Regions from separate parts of the Vibrio sp. QJM3NY_21 genome, predicted to be linked through region 1. Evidence: predicted binding sites of a transcription regulator. Region 1 holds the regulator's gene; the other holds the start of a gene.
What was found. Region 1 encodes CRP, which controls carbon source genes, mostly activating them, when cyclic AMP is high. Its sites were predicted from a motif close to TGTGANNNNNNTCACA; they were not measured.
Positions count from the first base shown of each region.

Region 2: deoD (purine-nucleoside phosphorylase) is a predicted target of CRP. The motif match lies at 1,738-1,753, and genes of this name have one in related genera.

Region 1 is NZ_CM173513.1:3,192,653-3,196,548, forward strand. Features, by position in the region: gene AC3CID_RS14310 (hydrolase) at 1-699, shown strand, start outside; gene AC3CID_RS14315 (YheU family protein) at 798-1,010, shown strand; gene AC3CID_RS14320 (phosphoribulokinase) at 1,088-1,957, shown strand; gene crp (cAMP-activated global transcriptional regulator CRP) at 2,197-2,829, shown strand; gene AC3CID_RS14330 (2-oxoadipate dioxygenase/decarboxylase family protein) at 3,035-3,826, opposite strand.
Region 2 is NZ_CM173514.1:1,547,251-1,551,146, reverse strand. Features, by position in the region: gene AC3CID_RS22320 (lactate dehydrogenase) at 1-829, opposite strand, end outside; gene deoD (purine-nucleoside phosphorylase) at 911-1,621, opposite strand; gene AC3CID_RS22310 (L,D-transpeptidase family protein) at 1,969-3,045, shown strand; gene AC3CID_RS22305 (Lpp/OprI family alanine-zipper lipoprotein) at 3,192-3,458, opposite strand; gene AC3CID_RS22300 (DEAD/DEAH box helicase) at 3,820-3,896, shown strand, end outside.

The sequences.
Region 1 (3,896 bases):
ATGATGCACTTCAGAGGCTGCAGCGGAAAGCCCAATCGCTTGGCTCGCGCTTACCATTCAGGTGAAGTCGAAGATGCACGCTTTTTCCTAAGACATCTACACGCCCAGTTTCCCAATAACCCGAAGGTAGCGGTTGGTATATCTTTGGGCGGTAACATGCTGGCGAACTATTTGGCTGAGTACGCGGACGACCCACTGCTGTCGGCGGCGACGATTGTCTCTGCACCTTTTGATCTGGCTTGTTGCTCTAGTCGTATTGAGCGAGGTTTCTCTAAGCTCTATAAAAAGTACCTGCTCAACTCTCTCAAATCGAATGCCTTGAAAAAGATTAAGCTGCTGCAAGAAAAGCTCGGTATCACCGCCGAAACCATTAAGAAGATAGACAAGCTGTATGAGTTTGATGAACGTATTACTGCGCCTCTGCACGGGTTCAAGAATGCTCAGGATTACTATGCTCAGTGCTCAGCGCTTCCTAAACTTAATAAGATTAAACTACCGACTCAGATCATCCATGCCAAAGACGATCCGTTTATGACAGACGACGTGATTCCAAAGTTCGTGTTGCCTGACAACATCGACTATCGCCTATTTCAAAAAGGCGGCCATGTGGGGTTCATTACCGGTAGCACGCTCAAACCAAGGTTTTGGTTAGAAGAAGCGTTACCCGCCTACTATGAAAGTATTCAAGATTCGGCATAATGGCCGAGCCTTTTTAAGGACTGAGTGGTAGACGTCACTAGACACAGTAATCAACACATCAATAAACCTATTTATGAACATAAAAGAGAGAAGTATTTATGATCATCCCATGGCAAGACATTGCGCCAGAAACACTGGAAAACCTCATTAAAGAATTCGTGCTGCGTGAAGGCACAGACTACGGCGACGTAGAGGTTTCACTGCAAAACAAGATTGATCAAGTGAAACATCAATTAGCCTCAAAGGAAGTCAGCATCGTGTTTTCTGAGCTGCATGAAACCGTTGATATTCAAGTCACAAAACGCTTCTAAGCTGCGCTCATAAAGGAGCCGTGTTATAGTGGTAAACGATTGCTAACAAGTAAGTTACTCAAAAGACAAGGGTTGTCATGTCCGCTAAACATCCAATTATTGCGGTGACGGGTTCATCAGGAGCCGGCACCACCACTACCTCAGAAGCCTTCCGAAAAATGTTCAATATGATGGACGTGAAGGCCGCTTGGGTTGAAGGGGATAGTTTCCATCGCTTCACTCGACCAGAGATGGACGTCGAGATCCGTAAGGCTCGCGAGCAAGGTAAGCACATCAGCTACTTTGGTCCACAAGCCAACGATTTTGGCGCATTAGAAGAGTTCTTCCGTCAATACGGTAATGAAGGCACGGGTAAAGTCCGTAGTTACCTACATACCTTCGATGAAGCCGTGCCTTACAATCAAATGCCGGGCACCTTTACGCCATGGCAAGAGATCCCAGAAAATTCCGATGTGATGTTCTACGAAGGTCTTCATGGTGGCGTAGTCGATGGCGATATTAACGTCTCGCAACACGTCGACCTGCTTATCGGCATGGTACCTATCGTAAACCTAGAGTGGATCCAGAAATTCGTTCGTGACACACGCGATCGTGGGCATTCTCGCGAAGCGGTGATGGACTCGATTGTTCGCTCAATGGATGATTACCTTAATTACATCACCCCACAATTTTCGCGTACTCACATCAACTTTCAGCGTGTTCCAACCGTAGATACATCGAACCCACTGAACGCCAAAGGGATTCCAAGTTTAGACGAAAGCTTCGTGGTTATACGTTTGCGTGGCATCAAAAACGTCGATTTCCCCTACCTTCTAGCTATGATAGATGGCTCATTTATGTCACGCCACAACACGCTTGTGGTGCCAGGCGGCAAGATGAGTTTTGCTATGGAGCTCATTGTAAGGCCCATCCTACAACAGCTCATCGAAACCGGAAAAATAGGTTAACAAGACACCATTCTGGTTGATTACTTTTCATACCGTGATCATGTGCACAATTTTGCGTAAAAAATCGTAGCTTGGTCACGATTAAAATCAAGAAATAGTACCTGAAAAAGGATACTATTCTTAAACGAAACACAAGATAGCTTGCAGCGCTCAACGAGTGCTCTTATCCTACAAGTCAATCCAGGCTTAGCTAAAATACGGAAAGCGGCAAGCATACCCTGCAGAGGAAGTAAGATATTATGGTTCTAGGTAAACCCCAAACCGATCCAACATTAGAGTGGTTCCTTTCACACTGTCATATTCATAAGTACCCTTCAAAAAGTACTTTGATTCATGCTGGTGAAAAGGCAGAAACCTTGTACTACATCGTTAAAGGTTCTGTGGCAGTTCTTATCAAAGACGAAGAAGGTAAGGAAATGATTCTTTCTTACCTAAACCAAGGTGACTTCATTGGTGAACTTGGCCTCTTCGAAGAAGACCAAGAGCGTACTGCATGGGTTCGTGCAAAATCTCCTTGTGAAGTAGCTGAAATTTCTTTCAAGAAATTCCGTCAGCTTATCCAAGTGAACCCAGATATCCTAATGCGCCTTTCAGCGCAAATGGCAAACCGTCTACAAGTAACTAGCCAAAAGGTTGGCGACTTAGCGTTCCTTGACGTAACAGGTCGTATCGCTCAAACGCTACTTAACCTAGCGAAACAGCCAGATGCAATGACTCACCCTGACGGCATGCAAATCAAGATCACTCGTCAAGAGATTGGCCAGATTGTTGGTTGTTCTCGTGAGACAGTAGGTCGTATCTTGAAGATGCTAGAAGAGCAGAACCTAATTTCTGCACACGGTAAAACTATCGTGGTATACGGCACTCGTTAATCTCGATTAACTGAGCCAAAAATTTGAAAGCCACCAAATGCAAATTTGGTGGCTTTTTTGTTTTCTAAAGATCTAGAGAGCAGATGCGAGATGCGAGATGCGAGATGCGAGATGCGAATGGAGCACCTCCCGCGTCCAAGCGCAAACACTCTCAAAGCGAAGCGTACCCGCATCTTTAGGGTAAAGCCCGTGCTCGTATCTTTCTTTAACCGTTGGTGCTCTCAAAGATCTTGTCAGCCGATACTGCAACAAATCCTGTATAAATCTCACCATTCGCCATCGCATAACGCTTAGCGAACTCGTAGAAGCCACCAGGAATCACCTCATTGCCTTCAACAAATGAAACTGGCACTTTGTCTGCCATTGTAGATGATTGCTCTAATAAGACCTCTGGAGAGCCTTTAACCTGACCGCCAGATGCATTGATAGTGAAACCTGAATCACTCAAATAGTCATTCACAGTCTGTACTTCATCGAACTCATTAAGCTGGTTCACACTCACCGTAAAGTGGTTTGCACCGTAACCATGAGCCGCTAGCCAAGACGCGTATTCACTCTCTTTTGCTAGCACTTGGAAATCCGCGAAACTCAGATCCCAAAGGCGACCACCAAACAAGAACTCATGACCTTGAAGCTTGCTTGCGTCTACTTGCTCAACCAACTTCGCAACGATCTGTTGTAAGTCACTTGAACACTCTTCTACCTTCAACTCACTAATGAACACTTTCGGTTGGTTTGGGTCTGGGTGCTCGTAGTGCTTAGCCACTAACTTCTTGCTCTCAAACAAGTAGTCGCCACACGCCTTGTAGCCTAATTCAAGAAAAGGCTTGGCCAGTGTTTCAATGCCCAGAGGTGCAACATTGAAAGTACGCAGTGCAATGTGATCATTAATCAGGGATTCGTCTTCTTTCAGCAGATGATGAACTTTCTCGGCCGATGGGCAAAGCCTGTGAATGTAATCGTCCCATAGTGATTTAAAGAGTAGATCGGGCGTCATGGTGACTCCTTGTCAGAGGTTCTAGCAAGCTAGTAATTTGGATTAGAGAGGGAGAGGCTGGACACAGAGT
Region 2 (3,896 bases), on a different replicon from region 1:
ACTGCTGTTCAATACGCTCTTTCAACTTGTCAGATGGCTGAGGTTGTTCGAGGTTCGCTTCTGATGAGTGATCTTTGGATACAAAACGCGCAACATCATCGTAAGGATTGTGGTCAACATTCCCTGAAGGCTCTTCATTTTGAGAATAGTTGACGTGTTGGCAAAGGATATAGCCAGAATGCGCCTCACCCGTTGCTATCCAAACCACACCATTGTTGCTTTGCGGTTGCAGACGTTGATAGTGAGAAGCGAATTGATAATCTTTGGCATGATTAACCCATCGTGCATCGATCATCGCTAATTTACGGCGGCAACGGCTCGCGATGTGGTCAACATGATCATAGAAAGTCTTTGGGTTGATCTCAAGTTTTCTGCAGATTTCACGTACGGAATAACCCATGAACAATAAGCCCATGAGGTTTTCTTGAAACTGAAGTTTTTTATTGGATCCAGACCACTTGTCAACGAAGGTTGACTGGCAGTCTTTACATCGATAACGCTGCCTGTCGCCACTGTAGCCGAAGGCATGGTAAAGATGTTTGTGGGTATGAACCGATAGGCCAAAGTTATCGCAATCATCATTGCGGCAAGCAGGAAGGCCATCGCTGTGAAGTTGTCGCAGGCGATGAAGTTCGCTTAACACTTCACGATTGTTAAGTAAGGGGGGGAAAGCTCCACATTCACGACAAACCATCGCTGGACGCTTAGGGTTCGCGTGTTGCAAAACATACCGTTTTGCATCGCTCAAGCCAAAGTTGTCACACGCCAATGTTTTACAAAAGTTGAGTTGCAAACCATCCGCATCTTTTGGCAGCTTGTCGTTAGACACGATCTCCCCCTCGGGATTATTTGAGCAGCCAAGTGAACTCGGCTGCGAGGTAACGCTTTTCAATGTATCTTTATCAAACTGTTAGATGTTGATTGCAGTCTCTAGAGCAACTTTCATCATGTCGTTGAAAGATTTTTGACGATCTTCAGAGCTTAATTTCTCGCCACGGATGATGTGGTCAGACACTGTTAGGATAGTTAGGGCTTTAGCACCAAGATCCGCAGCAACACCGTAGATACCAGCTGCTTCCATATCAACACCAAGGATGCCTAGCTTTTCCATTTTTTCGAAAAGGTCAGCTTCTGGAGTGTAGAAAAGGTCTGCAGAGAATACGTTACCAACTTTAACTGGAACTTCTTGTGCACGTGCTTGGTTTACAGCTTCTTCTAGAAGACCGAAATCAGCGATTGCAGCGAAGTCGTGATTGTTGAAACGAATGCGGTTTACTTTTGAGTCAGTAGAAGCACCCATACCGATAACAACGTCCATTAGTTTAACGTCGTCACGTACCGCACCACAGCTACCTACGCGAATAACGTTTTTCACGCCGTATTCAGCGATAAGCTCGTGTACGTAGATGCAGCATGATGGGATACCCATACCGTGGCCCATTACAGAAACTTTCTTACCTTTGTAAGTGCCTGTGTAACCAAACATGTTGCGAACGTCACAAACTTGCTTCACGTCATCAAGGAATGTTTCTGCAATGTATTTTGCGCGAAGCGGGTCGCCCGGCATAAGTACTGTTTCTGCGAAATCACCAGCTTGAGCATTAATATGAGGTGTAGCCATGGTCGTTCTCCAAAGTTTAAACGGTAATGATAGGAACAGGATTTAATCAATTACCGATTCTGTTGAATTGAATTCGTTTTGTTGAGGCAATATTAGCGAGTTAAAACGAGGCTCCATGAGACTTTAGTCACAAAACCGCTTTGCCATTATAGTTTTATTAATATTGATAACCAAATATGTTGAAAGCGTAAAGGCAATCGATTTTGTATGGGTAAATTGCACGATATTTAAAGATAAAGCTCGAAATATAAATCTGTTGCATATTGCCTTGGAGGCAACAATACGTTGTAGAGACGTTTGATCAGCGATAATCTAAACTTTGATAAAGAGACAAACCAAGGAATTGTATGTCGTATTGCGCTAACTCGACGCCTTCGCACTCGATGAAAACACAGTTACAGACGAAAACAAGGTTACATAAGCTAGCGTTAGTCGCTGCTAAATCGACATTAATTGCTGTTAAGTCCACATTGATTACTGCTAGAACGACTTTGTTTGCTGTGAGAACTGCTTTACTTGCTCGGGTAATTATTTTGCTTGCTGGCGCGACGATTTCGTCGTGGGTGTCTGCTGCAACTTTTGAGTTGCCACCAACAGAAAGCCGTATCGTGGGCAGAATACAGCAACACGAAGTTGCGGCGGGTGAAACCTTGGCGATCATTGCAAAGCAATACGATATTGGCTTTCTTTCTTTAATGGCGGCAAACAAAGGTGTCGATCCTTTTCTTCCTTCTGAAGGTTATGTGCTAAGCATTCCTAGCCGTTTGATTCTGCCGGATACTCCGAGAAAAGGCATTGTGATTAACCTTGCCGAGCTGAGGCTGTACTACTTTGAGCCTGAGATGAATCAGGTGCATGTATTCCCCGTCGGGATTGGTCGAGTAGGGCGTGATACTCCCGAGATGATCACTAAGATAAGCCAAAAAAGACCTAACCCGACCTGGACTCCTCCAAGCTCAATTCGCAAAGAGTACTTAGAGAAAGGCATAGAGTTACCAAGAGTGGTTCCTGCTGGGCCTGAAAATCCTTTAGGTGAATATGCATTGCGGCTTGCTTATGGTGCTGGTGATTATCTGATACATGGTACCAATAAAGACTTTGGGATTGGCTTGCGAGTGAGCTCAGGGTGTATCCGTATGGAACCTAAAGATATTGAATGGCTTTTTGAACAGGTGAGTCGTGGTGAACAAGTCACAATAATCGATGAGCCGATTAAGGTGTCTCTAGAGCCAGATAGAAGTGTATTTGTTGAAGCTCACGAACCTTTGACGCGAAGTGATGGCTCTAAGAAATTACTGCAAATCCCTGTTGAACTAAAATGGTGGCTTGAAGACGCTGATCTTCCTAATTCAAAAGCCAAAGCAGTGATCTTTGCTCAAAATGGTGTGCCTGTTGAAATTGCACCGCCTGTGATTGAGTTCTAATTTGATCGGTTGTGAGTAAAGCCCAATAGCCTTCTTTTTCTTTTCCCTCAATAAAAAAACACCACCTCGAAAGAGGTGGTGTTTTCAATTTACTGCATGTATATACGTCTTTTGAAATCTACAGCTTCATTGAGTTTCTATCTCAATTACTTAGTGTAAGACTCAGCAATGTTGTCGATACGGTCGTTAGCACGATCCGCTTCTTCTTTTGCTGCCATAGCCGCAGCTGATGCTTCTTGAGCTTTCATTTCAGCAGCCGCTTTGTCACTCTTAAGTGCTTCTACTTCGCTGCTTAGCTCAGCAACTTGGTTAGTTAGTTGGTCCATTTCTGATACCGCTGCTTCTTCAGGCTCTGAAGAACAACCAGCTAAAATAAATACTGAGGCTGCAGCTGCGATTAACGTCTTATTCATAAGAACTCCTTGCTTATTTACCATCAAAAGATGCGCTATACATTCTTTATCATATAGTCGCTTCATTAATGATTGTAGCGACTAATTTTTTAACTGCAAAAACAATAACTAAAGAAATTGCTAAATTTTTGAGGTAATTAGCCAAGCATCACGTTCTGTCTCATTTCTGAGAGTAGGGGTTTCGAGGCCGTTTTGATACTACTTTGGAGAGTGCTCCCTTTGTTAGCAACGCATACAATGTTCTAGTTAACATCAGATAAAAGGATAAATTTACTGTGATCTCTATCCTTATAAAGTACTTTCGCGGTATCATGTCACGTTAAATTAATTTTATTCAATACCATCATGACTGGAGAGTCCTTTGCACTTTAAAGATTTAGGCTTAGATAACCGCTTACTGAAGAACTTAAAACATTACGACTTCAAGAAGGCGACAGA